DNA from 3 places in the Escherichia sp. TC-EC600-tetX4 genome. Region 2 is predicted to be linked to each of the others. Evidence: riboswitches for the same ligand, from Rfam matches in the RefSeq annotation. Region 2 holds a riboswitch; each other region holds the start of a gene.
The links. Region 2 has a riboswitch for thiamine pyrophosphate ahead of thiB (thiamine ABC transporter substrate binding subunit). Riboswitches for the same ligand answer to the same signal wherever they lie in the genome.

Region 1 (4,568 bases), 2.1 Mb from region 2:
TCAGTGATGATTAATGGTGTTGCGACATTATCCAGTGCTTCATCATCGACACGCGGGAGTGCCGCAGTACAATTTCTACTGTGTTTATTAGGTGGCAAGTCATGGGATGCATGTGTAAATAGCTACAGAAATGCATTGGCACAAAATGCAGGTGTCTATTCCTTTAATCTGACATTGTCATACAACCCGATAACCACAACCTGCAAACCGGACGATTTATTAATTACTTTAGACAGTATTCCCGTTTCACAATTACCAGCCACAGGTAACAAAGCAACAATAAATAGTAAACAAGGGGATATTATTCTGCGTTGTAAAAATTTATTAGGTCAACAAAATCAAACATCACGGAAAATGCAGGTGTATTTATCAAGTTCTGACTTGTTAACCAACAGCAACACAATACTGAAAGGTGCGGAAGATAATGGCGTAGGATTTATTCTTGAAAGTAATGGTTCGCCAGTCACACTTTTAAATATCACTAACAGCAGTAAAGGATATACAAATTTAAAGGAAGTTGCGGCGAAGTCAAAACTTACAGATACAACGGTTTCAATTCCGATAACAGCCAGTTACTACGTCTACGATACAAACAAAGTTAAATCTGGCGCACTGGAGGCAACCGCATTAATCAACGTGAAATACGACTAATAACAAGCAAGACGAGCAAGTGGCTAATAATAAAAAATAACAAGGTGTCTGCATTTCCCCCTCATGATGAGGGGGCTTTTTTTAGCGATGATAAAAAATCTCACCGTCGTAGGCTTTAATGATTTTACCGTCGGTGTCGCTGATCAACACGTACGCGCCACCCATATAGGTCCAGTGCGTCCCGGCATCAGGCGCGGGCAGGTTACGCAACTGCCACTGCTTAATGTTGTACTCATCGGTACGGTACATTTCTGGTACGGTGTCCCCTGGTTTGAAATGCTTAAAGTCAGCAATGAAACTACTTAACTCATACTTAGAAATTCCCGAGGTATTGGTCGAACCCGCGGTGGCTGGTGCGGCCCAGGCGGCACTGGTAACCAGCAAAAGCGCACCCAGCAACATCTTATTTTTAATGGTCATAAACTCTCCACTTTGGGGATCTGTAATATCAGTCGCATATCTTTCCTGCCATACAATATAACTGACAAGCGATATTTTGTTAGTGATCCCATGATTTCGTAAAAAGTGTAAATGAAAGGATGCCCTAAAAGCATCCTTAGCGAGCAGAGAGTCAGCGGAAATAGCTGATTTAAGAATCATCCTGGGCTGAAGATAACATGCAAGCCTAAAGGATTGAGTTATCGCATTATGCCCATGAAGCCATGTACGCCCATATACACACCGACTAAGCCAATCAACAGACTGGAAAAATAGGGGGCGCGTTTAGCGAGAGTGTTAAATCCGCTCCAGCGTTTTGCGACCTGCTGAACGCTGATTGCTGCGCCAACGCCTACGGTGACAAGCGTTAACGCCAGGCCAATGCTGAAACTGACGACCAGTGTTGCGCCCAGTGTCAGGGCTTTCAACTGAATGCATATCAACAGCACGGTAATTGCTGCCGGGCAGGGGATAAGGCCACCGGTTAAGCCAAATAACAAAATTTGCCAGTTGGTGACCTCTCTACCATCAAAGCGTCGTTTAATGTCATTGGCATGGGCTCGTGCATGGGCATCCTGATACTCGCCATGTTCGTGATGGTGATGATGTCCATGGTCGTGGTGATGTTCGTGATCGTGATGATGATGCTCATAATCATGCCCGTGCATATTCTCCAGCCAGTTGCGTTCGCCGCGCCAGGTACGCCAGAACATCCAGAACGCGGTGCTAATAATGATCACTGCGGAAATCAGCTGGAGCCACGGTTCTGCTGATTGAGCAGTAAAGCGCTTGCTGATCACCATCCCGCCAAAGGCAATTAACCAGACCACTGCGGTATGCGAAATAGTTGCTGCCAGTCCGAGCATCACCGCTTGTTTAATGGTGCCTTTGATGGCGATGATAAACGCCGCCATCATCGTTTTTGAGTGCCCTGGTTCCAGGCCATGAAGCGCACCAAGTAAGATGGCGCTGGGGATGAAGAACCAGGCGTTTCCTTGCTGAAGAAGAGTTGTAAATTCGGTCATGATAATAATTCTTAGTATTAATTCGGCAATCTGATTCTACTCCCCCCCAGTACCTGATACTACCCCCCAGTAGATTAATAGTGCTATGATTTTTCATATTCTTGTTAACCAGGTGTTGCCATGTCTCATACAATCCGTGATAAACAGAAACTGAAAGCGCGTGCCAGTAAGATTCAGGGCCAGGTCGTGGCGCTCAAGAAAATGCTCGACGAGCCGCACGAATGCGCTGCAGTTTTACAACAGATTGCTGCTATCCGTGGCGCGGTAAACGGTCTGATGCGGGAAGTGATTAAAGGTCATCTGACGGAACACATCGTTCACCAGGGGGATGAGCTAAAACGTGAAGAAGATCTGGATGTCGTTCTGAAGGTGCTGGATTCATATATCAAATAATTTATTAACGCGATTGTAAAACTGCCGTTTTTCCTCGTTTACAACGCGTGCGCTGGACATTACCATCCTCCTCTGCGATTTATCATCGCAACCAAACGACTCGGGGTGCCCTTCTGCGTGAAGGCTGAGAAATACCCGTATCACCTGATCTGGATAATGCCAGCGTAGGGAAGTCACGGACCACCAGGTCATTGCTTCTTCACGTTATGGCAGGAGCAAACTATGCAAGTCGACCTGCTGGGTTCAGCGCAATCTGCGCACGCGTTACACCTTTTTCACCAACATTCCCCTCTTGTGCACTGCATGACCAATGATGTGGTGCAAACCTTTACCGCCAATACCTTGCTGGCGCTCGGTGCATCGCCAGCGATGGTTATCGAAACCGAAGAGGCCAGTCAGTTTGCGGCTATCGCCAGTGCCTTGTTGATTAACGTTGGCACACTGACGCAGCCACGCGCTCAGGCGATGCGTGCTGCCGTTGAGCAAGCAAAAAGCTCTCAAACACCCTGGACGCTTGATCCAGTAGCGGTGGGTGCGCTCGATTATCGCCGCCATTTTTGTCATGAACTTTTATCTTTTAAACCGGCAGCGATACGTGGTAATGCTTCGGAAATCATGGCATTAGCTGGCATTGCTAATGGCGGACGGGGAGTGGATACCACTGACGCCGCAGCTAACGCGATACCCGCTGCACAAACACTGGCACGGGAAACTGGCGCAATCGTCGTGGTCACTGGCGAGATGGATTATGTTACCGATGGACATCGTATCATTGGTATTCACGGTGGTGATCCGTTAATGACCAAAGTGGTAGGAACTGGCTGTGCATTATCGGCGGTTGTCGCTGCCTGCTGTGCGTTACCAGGCGATACGCTGGAAAATGTCGCATCTGCCTGTCACTGGATGAAACAAGCCGGAGAACGCGCAGTCGCCAGAAGCGAGGGGCCAGGCAGTTTTGTTCCACATTTCCTTGATGCGCTCTGGCAATTGACGCAGGAGGTGCAGGCATGAAACGAATTAACGCTCTGACGATTGCCGGTACTGATCCGAGTGGTGGTGCGGGGATTCAGGCCGATCTTAAAACCTTCTCGGCACTTGGCGCTTATGGTTGCTCAGTTATTACTGCACTGGTGGCGCAAAATACCCGTGGCGTACAGTCGGTGTATCGCATTGAGCCTGATTTTGTCGCCGCCCAGCTCGATTCGGTGTTCAGCGATGTGCGAATCGATACCACTAAAATCGGTATGCTGGCGGAAACCGATATTGTTGAAGCGGTGGCAGAACGGTTGCAACGTTATCAGATCCAAAACGTGGTACTCGACACCGTTATGCTGGCAAAAAGCGGCGACCCGCTGCTTTCACCTTCGGCGGTTGCTACGCTGCGCAGTCGATTATTGCCACAGGTTTCATTAATAACGCCAAACTTGCCCGAAGCTGCCGCCTTGCTCGACGCGCCACACGCGCGCACCGAACAGGAAATGCTGGAACAAGGGCGATCGCTGTTGGCGATGGGCTGTGGCGCAGTGCTAATGAAAGGTGGTCATCTGGATGATGAGCAAAGCCCGGACTGGCTGTTTACCCGCGAGGGTGAACAACGGTTTACCGCACCGCGCATTATGACCAAAAACACCCACGGCACTGGTTGTACACTCTCTGCGGCGTTGGCTGCACTACGCCCGCGCCATACAAACTGGGCTGACACCGTACAGGAGGCAAAAAGCTGGCTTTCATCGGCGTTAGCCCAGGCCGACACGCTGGAAGTTGGTCACGGTATTGGTCCGGTTCACCACTTCCACGCCTGGTGGTGAGCACCGTACTATAGCTGCTTTGGTTATTGTCAGCCTTTGGCACTGACATTCAGGGATGAAACCAATGCAGCTAAGAATTACCAGTCGAAAAAAACTCACCTCTCTATTATGCGCTCTTGGGCTAATTTCCATCGTTGCAATTTATCCGCGTCAGACGGTGAATTTTTTCTATTCGACAGCAGTTCAGATTACAGACTACATCCACTTCTACGGTTATCGCCCGGTTAAATCTTTCGCTATTCGCATTCCTGCC
Region 2 (4,568 bases):
CCAGCGACTGACATAACATGCTGTAGCGGGCGGTGATATCGCGCATCGGGTTTTCCAGCACTTTCAGCGCATAAGGGATCGCCATTAACGCATTGGTGAAAATCACAATGCCGTCAGCAGATTGTGGCAGGCCGATAGTGTTGTTGAGCAGTAAAAAGAAGCCGGTAGCCAGCACAATCCCCGGCATGGCGAGGATCAACATGCCGCTCATCTCCAGCACCTGACCCGCCAGCATTTTCTGCCGCGCCCGCAGTTCGCGACTGCTCCATAGCAGCATCATGGTCAGCACTACGCACAATACACCTGCCGCCAGCGCAATACGCAACGAGGTCCACAGCGCCTGCCACAGCACCGGTTGTGCCAGCACTTCCGGCAACTGGCGATTTACCCCATCGACGATCACCGCCAGTAACGGTGGCAGCAACAGCAGCAGCGCCAGCACAATTAACACCGTGTCGCAAATGCGGCTATGCAGACGATCGTCCGGGTCGCGCCAGCCTTGCAGCAGCGTGGTGCCGGGCGCAATGGCCTTACTCAATCGCTGACTCAACAGCACCAGCCCGAGGCAGCACACCATCTGGAGCAGCGCCAGCATTGCCGCGCGGGCAGGATCGTAGTCGTAACTCAGCGCCTGATAGATTGCCAGCTCGATAGTGGTCGCCTGCGGACCGCCCCCCAGCGATAGCACGGTGGCGAAGCTGGCGAAACAGAGCATAAAGATAAGCGCAGCAACCGGCGGGATTTGTCGCCGTAACCACGGCCATTCGACGAAGCGGAAAAAATGCCAGCTACGCATCCCAAGCTGGGCGGCAAGTTGACGCTGTTCGCCGGGGATGTTTTCCAGTGCCTGGAGTAATAAGCGGCTCGCCATCGGCAGATTAAAAAACACATGGGCCAGCAAAATACCTTGCAGGCCGTAGGGCGAAAAGGTCCACTCCAGACCGAGCGATTGGCAGAGTGTTGCCAGCCAGCCCTGGCGACCATAGACGCTAAGAATGCCGAAAACAGCGACCAACACCGGGAGGATCAAGGTCATTGCACACAGACGCAACAGCGCCAGCCGACCCGGAAAGCGCCTGCGATAGAGCGCGCGGGCGAGGAATATCGCGGGTATGACAGAGAGCAGTGCCGAGAGAAACGCCTGCCAGAAGGAGAAGCGCACCACATGCCACAGATAGCTGTCCTGCCAGACTGCCACCCAGTCATCCTGCGGCGCGTTCCACCACAGGGCGAGAAACGCCGCCAGCGCAACCGCTACCACCAGCGTGGTGGCGCTTACACCTGGAATTAACCAGCCGGGAATTAACGGCTGACGGCGCGTTGCCATTCGCTAATCCATGCCTGACGTTGTGCCGCCACTTCGGCTGGCGTGAACTCCAACGTGGTTGCGGGTTTGGTCAATTTTTCAAAACCGGCAGGCAGCGTGACGTTTGCCACCGGATACATCCAGTTGCCGGTTGGGATCGCATTCTGGAAAGCCGGAGAAACCATAAACTGGAGGAATTTTTGCGCCAGCTCCGGCTGCTTGCTGGCAGCGGTGCGGGCGGCGACTTCCACTTGCAGATAGTGACCTTCGCTGAAGTTCGCGGCGGCGTAGTTATCTTTCTTCTCTTCGAGAATGTGATAAGCCGGAGAGGTGGTGTAACTCAGTACCAGATCGCTTTCACCTTTTAAAAACAGGCCGTAGGCTTCGCTCCAGCCTTTGGTGACCGTGACCGTTTTCTTCGCCAGTTTCTGCCAGGCTTGTGGGGCGTCATCGCCATAGACTTTTTGCATCCATAGCAACAGACCCAGCCCCGGTGTACTGGTGCGCGGATCCTGATAAATCACCCGCCAGTTTTGATCGCTCTCAACCAGTTCTTTCAGGCTTTGTGGCGGGTTTTTCAGTTTGTTCTTGTCATAAACGAAGGCGAAGTAGCCATAATCAAACGGTACGAAAGTGTCATTATTCCAGCCGCCGGGAACGTTAACGGCATCCGCTGCCACACCGCTTTTGGCAAACAGTCCGGTTTTACTGGCGGCGTCTAACAGGTTGTTATCCAGCCCCAGCACCACATCGGCTTTACTGTTTTTGCCTTCCATCCGTAGACGGTTGAGAAGCGAAACGCCATCTTCCAGCGCCACCAGTTTCAGTTCGCAATTACAGTCGGCTTCAAAGGCTTTTTTAACCACCGGACCAGGCCCCCAGTCGGCGGCGAAGGAATCGTAGGTATAAACAGTCAGAACGGGTTTAGCGAAAACGGGCGCTGTGCACAGCAACAGCAGGGGCAGACATTTTTTTAACACTTTGCACCTCAAAAAAGAGTGGCAAAGGACTTGAGAAGGAGCCTCAAATCCCTTCGCCGGCGTTATCCGGATCAGGTTCGACGGGTATTTTCTCAGCGCACGCGTACGCGTGGCACCCCGTTGAGAACGGCGTTAGTGTAGTGATTTTGTTATCAACCAGCAATCATGGATCCGGTGGCGCAAACCACGCTGATTTAAAATCGAACCAGCCGAGGGTATTCATGCGCAGGCCGCGCATACTGCGTTGCCCCTGAATGATCAGCCAGTGGTGCAATAATGGCACCATCGCTTTGCTGGCGACCAGTTGCTGGCACCAGTTCGCCAGATTCATCTCGCCATTGCGCCAGCGAGCAGCGTCGGCTTGCCAGTCAATGGGAATGCAATGTTGTAGCAGTGGCACTTCGCATAAATGTGCGAAAACAGAGAAGTCCAGCGGCAGGGTAAAGTTGGCGCTGTTTAGCCAGATATCACTTTCGATCTCTCCTGTATGCCACTGATCGTAGTCGATCTCTTTGATTTTCAGCGTGACCTGGTGACTTGCCAGAATCTGCTGCATGATCCCGGCAATCACCCGATGCTCACTGTGATCCTGATAAAAGGTTAGGGTGAGGCTTTCCAGGCCAGCCGGTTTTTCGCTCTTTATGGTGCGGGCATGGTGCCAACGGGGGAGCAGTCCATAAGCCGGGAACCACAGTTGCTGGTACTGTTCCTCAGCGAAATAGACCAGATTAGTTGGAGAAAGCACATAGCTTACCCAGTCCCTGACTTGCTGATTCGCCCCGCGATGGGTGCGGCTGTCGAACAGTAAATAGTAGCAACCTTCCTCCAGGCGGCTTTCAATCTCTTTTTCCTCGCCCTGTGGACCTTTTAGCATCAGCCCTCCGGCTGGCTCGTCGGCAATTTCCGGCAGAACCCAGACGTTAACTTCGTCGATTAATGCCCGGTAACCGAAGAAGTCATCGAATGCCTGAATTTTCAGTTGATTGGTGCTGTTGCGAATCACCGCATACGGACCGGTGCCGATGGGATGGCTGGCAAAGTTACTGAGGGTTTCCCATTCGCGCGGCAGGATCATCGCCGGAACTTGCCCCAGCAGTAACGGTAACCAGCGGTCCGGTTGCGTGAGATGGATATCCAGCGTCCAGGGCGTCGGCGACACAATGTCAGCAATATGCGAATAGAGCGGCAGCGTATTGATTCGTTTTAAAGAGGCGATCACATCGTCCATTTCCAGTTCACGACCATGGTGAAAATGGACTCCTGGACGCAAAAAGAAACGCCAGTGAAGCGGTGAAATTTGCTGCCAGTGGTGGGCGATGTCTGCTTCCAGTTCCCCATTTTCCTCATTTATGCGCGTTAGCGAACTGAAGATTTGCCGGGCGATATGGGTTTCGGAACGGCGCAATGCGCTGCCAGGTAGCAGATTACGCAACGGACGATAGTAGAGCACGCGCAGGATGTGCCGCCCCTGGCGGAAGCTGCGGCCCAGATGAGAAACCAGCATTTGCCGCACAGTCGCTTTGTCGCCAACCAACTGCACCAGTTGATCGATACGATCCTGCTCCAGCAGGTCTTCCGCCCGCTGTTGCTGAAGCGCCAGCCCGGTATAGAGGAATGTCAGACGCGAGCGTTTACCGCGCCCGACTTCCGCTTCCCACGTCAGCCAGCCGCGATCCTGCATGGTGTTGAGCAGGGTGCGCATATGACGACGCGAGCAGCTCAATAACGCTGCCAGTTCGTTGAGCGTTGTGTCCTGCGATTTACCCTCGCAGCATTGCCACAGGCGGATGAACTGTTGTTGCAGACGAGCAGATGGCATAAAAGGGGAACTCCTGTGCAAAAGACAGCAATTTTATTTTCCCTATATTAAGTCAATAATTCCTAACGATGAAGCAAGGGGGTGCCCCATGCGTCAGTTTTATCAGCACTATTTTACCGCGACAGCGAAGTTGTGCTGGTTGCGTTGGTTAAGCGTCCCACAACGATTAACCATGCTTGAAGGACTGATGCAGTGGGATGACCGCAATTCTGAAAGTTGACTTGCCTGCATCATGTGTGACTGAGTATTGGTGTAAAATCACCCGCCAGCAGATTATACCTGCTGGTTTTTTTTATTCTCGCCGCGCTAAAAAGGGAACGTATGATCTGGATAATGACGATGGCTCGCCGTATGAACGGTGTTTACGCGGCATTTATGCTGGTCGCTTTTATGATGGGGGTGGCCGGGGCGCTACAGGCTCCTACATTGAGCTTATTTCTGAGTCGTGAGGTTGGCGCGCAAC
Region 3 (4,568 bases), 510 kb from region 2:
AGTTTGCCCGGCGGCGCACTGCATCGCTTGATCGTTAAACAGGATCTGCATTGCTTCCTCCGCATACCGGGCAACCACTGGCGCGGCGCAACGCCAGGCTGCGCCACTGGCTCGATTTACCGTCGAACAGTCGGAGTTCTCCCGCAGGTGTCTCTATACCGCTTAATAACTTAATGGCTTCCAGTGCCTGCAAAGTGCCCATAACCCCGACCACCGGGCCAACCACGCCCGCCGTGCGGCAGTTGCGTTCTGGCTCCTGGTTATCTGGCCACAGGCAGCGGTAACACCCCTGCTCCCAGGGCGGCGTCAGTACCATCAACTGACCGCCAAATCCGACCGCGCTGGCGGTGATAAGCGGCGTGTTGAGTGCCACGCAGGCGGCATTAATCTCCTGGCGAGTCGCCATATTGTCGGTACAGTCGAGCACCACATCGGCCCGTGCAACCGCATCTTTTAACGCCTCACCCGTTAACCGTTGTTGTAATGCTGTCAGTTGAATGTCGGGATTCAACTGTGTCAGTCGCTGTTGGCTGACCTGCGATTTCGGGCGATCGATATCTTCAGTGGTAAAGAGGATTTGTCGTTGCAGATTGCTTAAATGCACATCGTCGTCATCTGCCAGTACCAGCGTCCCGACGCCAGCGCCCGCCAGGTACAGCGCAGCAGGTGTACCCAGCCCGCCCAGACCGATAATCAGCACCTGGCTGTCGAGCAGTTTTTGCTGCCCGTCCAGAGCGATATCGTCGAGCAGGATTTGGCGGCTATAACGCATAAAGTCACGGTCATTCATCGCCAACTCCTGCAATTTCCAGCAACTGTGCCGTTGCCAAACGCCAGTCTGCGGCTTGAGTAATGGCGCTGACGACGGCGATACTGCCGACACCCGTTGCTATCACCGCAGGCGCGCGTGCCAGACTGATACCGCCAATCGCCACGGTGGGATAATCCGCCAGTCGCTCAACATGCCGTGCCAGCTGTTCCAGCCCCTGCGGTGCAGAAGGCATCTGTTTGGTTTGCGTCGGGAACACATGTCCCAGCGCGATATAAGAGGGGCGTGCTGCCAGCGCGACGTCGATTTCCATATCGTCATGTGTCGAAACGCCCAGCCGCAGGCCTGCCGCGCGGATGGCATTGAGATCGGTGGCTTGCAAATCTTCCTGCCCCAAATGGACGCCATACGCCTGATGCTTGATCGCCAGCCGCCAGTAAGCGTTGATAAACAATCGCGCGTTATAGCGGCGGCCCAGCGCAATTGCCGCCACGACATCGGCTTCCACCTCTTCATCGCGCCGATCTTTGATGCGTAGCTGGAGAGTACGTACGCCTGCATCCAACAGACGTTCGATCCACTGTACGCTGTCCACCACCGGGTACAGTCCTGAACGAAAAGGTACAGGAGGAAAATCAGGCTGATACATCACGCTTCCTCCTTACGCAGGTAGATTTCTCCGCCTCTGGCACGGAAGTTCTCCGACATATCCGCCATTCCCATTTCAATAGTTTGCGTGGCGGCGTAATCACGCACTTCCTGGCTGATTTTCATCGAGCAGAATTTCGGCCCACACATGGAGCAAAAATGGGCGACTTTACCTGACTCTTGCGGCAGGGTTTCATCGTGATAAGCGCGGGCGGTAAACGGGTCGAGGGCCAGATTAAACTGGTCTTCCCAGCGAAATTCGAAGCGGGCTTTCGACATGGCGTTATCGCGAATTTGCGCGCCCGGATGCCCTTTCGCCAGGTCAGCGGCGTGGGCAGCAATCTTATAGGTGATAAGCCCCTGCTTAACATCTTCTTTATTGGGCAGACCCAGATGCTCTTTTGGCGTTACGTAACAGAGCATCGCGCAGCCAAACCAGCCAATCATCGCCGCACCAATCCCCGACGTGAAGTGGTCATAGCCCGGCGCAATATCGGTAGTTAGCGGCCCCAGAGTGTAAAACGGCGCTTCGTGGCAGTGCTCTAACTCCTCGGTCATATTGCGGCGGATCATCTGCATCGGCACGTGGCCTGGGCCTTCAATCATCACCTGCACGTCATATTCCCAGGCAATTTTGGTCAGTTCGCCCAGCGTATGCAGCTCGGCAAACTGCGCTTCATCGTTGGCGTCCTGAATAGAACCGGGGCGCAGACCGTCGCCCAGCGACAGCGAAACGTCATAAGCGGCACAGATTTCACAAATTTCGCGGAAGTGTTGATAGAGGAAATTTTCCTGATGATGGGAGAGGCACCATTTCGCCATAATCGAACCGCCGCGAGAGACGATACCGGTCAGGCGTTTCGCGGTCATCGGCACATAGCGCAGCAGTACGCCCGCATGGATAGTGAAGTAATCCACACCTTGCTCGGCCTGTTCCAGCAGCGTGTCGCGGAACGCTTCCCAGGTAAGATCTTCGGCGATCCCGTTAACCTTCTCCAGCGCCTGGTAGATCGGCACTGTACCGATCGGCACCGGGCTGTTACGCAAAATCCACTCGCGGGTTTCGTGAATATAGCGACCGGTGGAGAGATCCATCACCGTATCCGCTCCCCAGCGCGTGGACCATACCAGCTTTTCCACTTCTTCTTCGATGGAAGAGGTGACCGCCGAGTTGCCGATATTGGCGTTAACTTTTACCAGGAAATTGCGACCAATAATCATCGGCTCCGATTCCGGATGATTAATGTTGGCCGGGATAATCGCACGTCCGGCAGCAACTTCATCACGGACAAATTCCGCAGTGATATTTTCCGGCAGATGTGCGCCAAAGCTCATTCCCGGATGCTGGTGGCGTAAAACCTCGCTACGGATGCGCTCGCGGCCCATATTCTCGCGGATGGCGATGAATTCCATTTCCGGCGTGATGATGCCCTGGCGGGCGTAGTGCAGTTGGGTGACACGGCGTCCTGCTTTGGCGCGTTTTGGTGTTAGTACGCCGCTAAAACGCAGTTCGTCGAGGCCATCATCTGCCAGCCGCGCTTTAGTGTAATCGGAACTGCGCACGGTAAGTTCTTCGGTATCGCCGCGCGCATCGATCCACGGCTGGCGTAGTTTTGCCAGCCCTTGCTGCACGTTAATGGCAATCTGCGGATCACCATACGGGCCGGAGGTGTCGTAGACCGGAATCGCTTCGTTTTCTTCGTACTGCGGCTGTTCTTTGCTACCGCCAATTAGCGTCGGGCTAAGCTGGATCTCACGCATCGGCACGCGCACGCCGGGGTGTGTGCCAGTGATATAAATGCGTTTTGAGTTGGGAAAGGCGGTGCCTTCCAGGGTGTCGATAAAATGTTGGGCCCGGGCGCGTTGTTCGCGGCGGGTCAGTTTTGTTGCAGACATAGCTCATTCCAAAAAGTTAAGGACGTGGCTTGTCAGACGACGGATGAAGCAAGAGACGATCGCCGCAGGGGCGATGCGATAGCAGATTAACTCTTGTTCCCTTCGCAGGTATTAGCCTGATCAGGTTCCGCGGATCCCGAATAAACGGTCTCAGCCAGTTAAGGCACTCCGACAAGAAATTAGCCCCGCAAATGGGGCATTGAATGTAAATTACGCGTTAACAGCGCAGAACTCAAGCAGGATGTTTGACGCGGGCGGCGTCAAGCACCAGCAGAATCAGCTTATCTTCCAGCACAAAGCGCGCTTCCAGCGCCTCGCCGATGTCAGATAAAACCTGTTGAAACTCAAGGTAATTATCATGATCGATGGCGGTTTCCAGACTGGAATCGTAGTAATCCATAATCTGTTGAGTATTGGCTTCGAGTTGCGGCCAAATCTTCGCGGCGCGCGCGAGTTGCCCGTTGCCTTCCAGCTTATGAAGAATGCGCTCATAAATACTGAAATGTCCGGCAGACAAGTAATCGACCAGGCTCTGACAAAAATCATCAAGGGCTTTTTCGTTTAGCCTCATGTACGATTCTTTGCCAGGCTTAATGCCAACCAGATTGTAGTAAGCCACGAGCAGATGCTTACGTACATGTAGCCAGCGATCAACCAGTTTGTTACTTCCTCTGACGCGCTCCGTCAGGTTATCGAGCTGGTTAAGCATGATTGACTCCGCAAGTTTGTATTCAAAAACTGCTCAGTGAGAAATGTAAAAACCATGTTAAACATGCCAGTGATGCAAAGGTAGTGCAAGAGCTATGGATCGTATAATTGAAAAATTAGATCACGGCTGGTGGGTCGTCAGCCATGAACAAAAATTATGGTTGCCGAAGGGAGAATTGCCATATGGCGAAGCGGCAAATTTCGATCTTGTGGGTCAGCGCGCACTACAAATCGGCGAATGGCAGGGGGAACCTGTTTGGTTAGTACAACAGCAGCGGCGTCACGATATGGGGTCGGTACGTCAGGTCATTGATCTCGATGTTGGGCTGTTTCAACTGGCCGGACGAGGCGTACAACTGGCGGAGTTTTACCGATCGCATAAATACTGTGGTTACTGCGGGCATGAAATGTATCCGAGCAAAACCGAATGGGCGATGCTGTGCAGCCATTGCCGTGAGCGTTACTACCCGCAAATCGCCCCCTGCATTATTGTTGCCATCCGTCGCGATGATTCGATCCTCCTCGCCCAGCATACCCGCCATCGTAA

Region 1: linked by a shared signal. The riboswitch ahead of thiM (hydroxyethylthiazole kinase) and the one ahead of thiB (thiamine ABC transporter substrate binding subunit) in region 2 are both predicted to bind thiamine pyrophosphate.
Region 3: linked by a shared signal. The riboswitch ahead of thiC (phosphomethylpyrimidine synthase ThiC) and the one ahead of thiB (thiamine ABC transporter substrate binding subunit) in region 2 are both predicted to bind thiamine pyrophosphate.

What each region holds. Positions count from the first base shown of each region.
Region 1 covers NZ_CP079924.1:1,691,892-1,696,459, forward strand. Annotated here, with positions in the region: gene KXD89_RS08020 (putative fimbrial-like adhesin protein) at 1-651, shown strand, start outside; gene rcnB (Ni(II)/Co(II) efflux transporter accessory subunit RcnB) at 733-1,071, opposite strand; gene rcnA (nickel/cobalt efflux protein RcnA) at 1,290-2,114, opposite strand; gene rcnR (Ni(II)/Co(II)-binding transcriptional repressor RcnR) at 2,235-2,507, shown strand; TPP riboswitch at 2,599-2,695, shown strand; gene thiM (hydroxyethylthiazole kinase) at 2,730-3,518, shown strand; gene thiD (bifunctional hydroxymethylpyrimidine kinase/phosphomethylpyrimidine kinase) at 3,515-4,315, shown strand; gene KXD89_RS08050 (glycoside hydrolase family 25 protein) at 4,380-4,568, shown strand, end outside.
Region 2 covers NZ_CP079924.1:3,774,879-3,779,446, reverse strand. Annotated here, with positions in the region: gene thiP (thiamine/thiamine pyrophosphate ABC transporter permease ThiP) at 1-1,327, opposite strand, end outside; gene thiB (thiamine ABC transporter substrate binding subunit) at 1,303-2,286, opposite strand; TPP riboswitch at 2,317-2,416, opposite strand; gene sgrR (DNA-binding transcriptional regulator SgrR) at 2,450-4,105, opposite strand; gene sgrT (glucose uptake inhibitor SgrT) at 4,194-4,325, shown strand; gene setA (sugar efflux transporter SetA) at 4,427-4,568, shown strand, end outside.
Region 3 covers NZ_CP079924.1:4,285,228-4,289,795, reverse strand. Annotated here, with positions in the region: gene thiS (sulfur carrier protein ThiS) at 1-51, opposite strand, end outside; gene thiF (thiazole biosynthesis adenylyltransferase ThiF) at 35-790, opposite strand; gene thiE (thiamine phosphate synthase) at 783-1,418, opposite strand; gene thiC (phosphomethylpyrimidine synthase ThiC) at 1,418-3,313, opposite strand; TPP riboswitch at 3,394-3,494, opposite strand; gene rsd (sigma D regulator) at 3,546-4,022, opposite strand; gene nudC (NAD(+) diphosphatase) at 4,117-4,568, shown strand, end outside.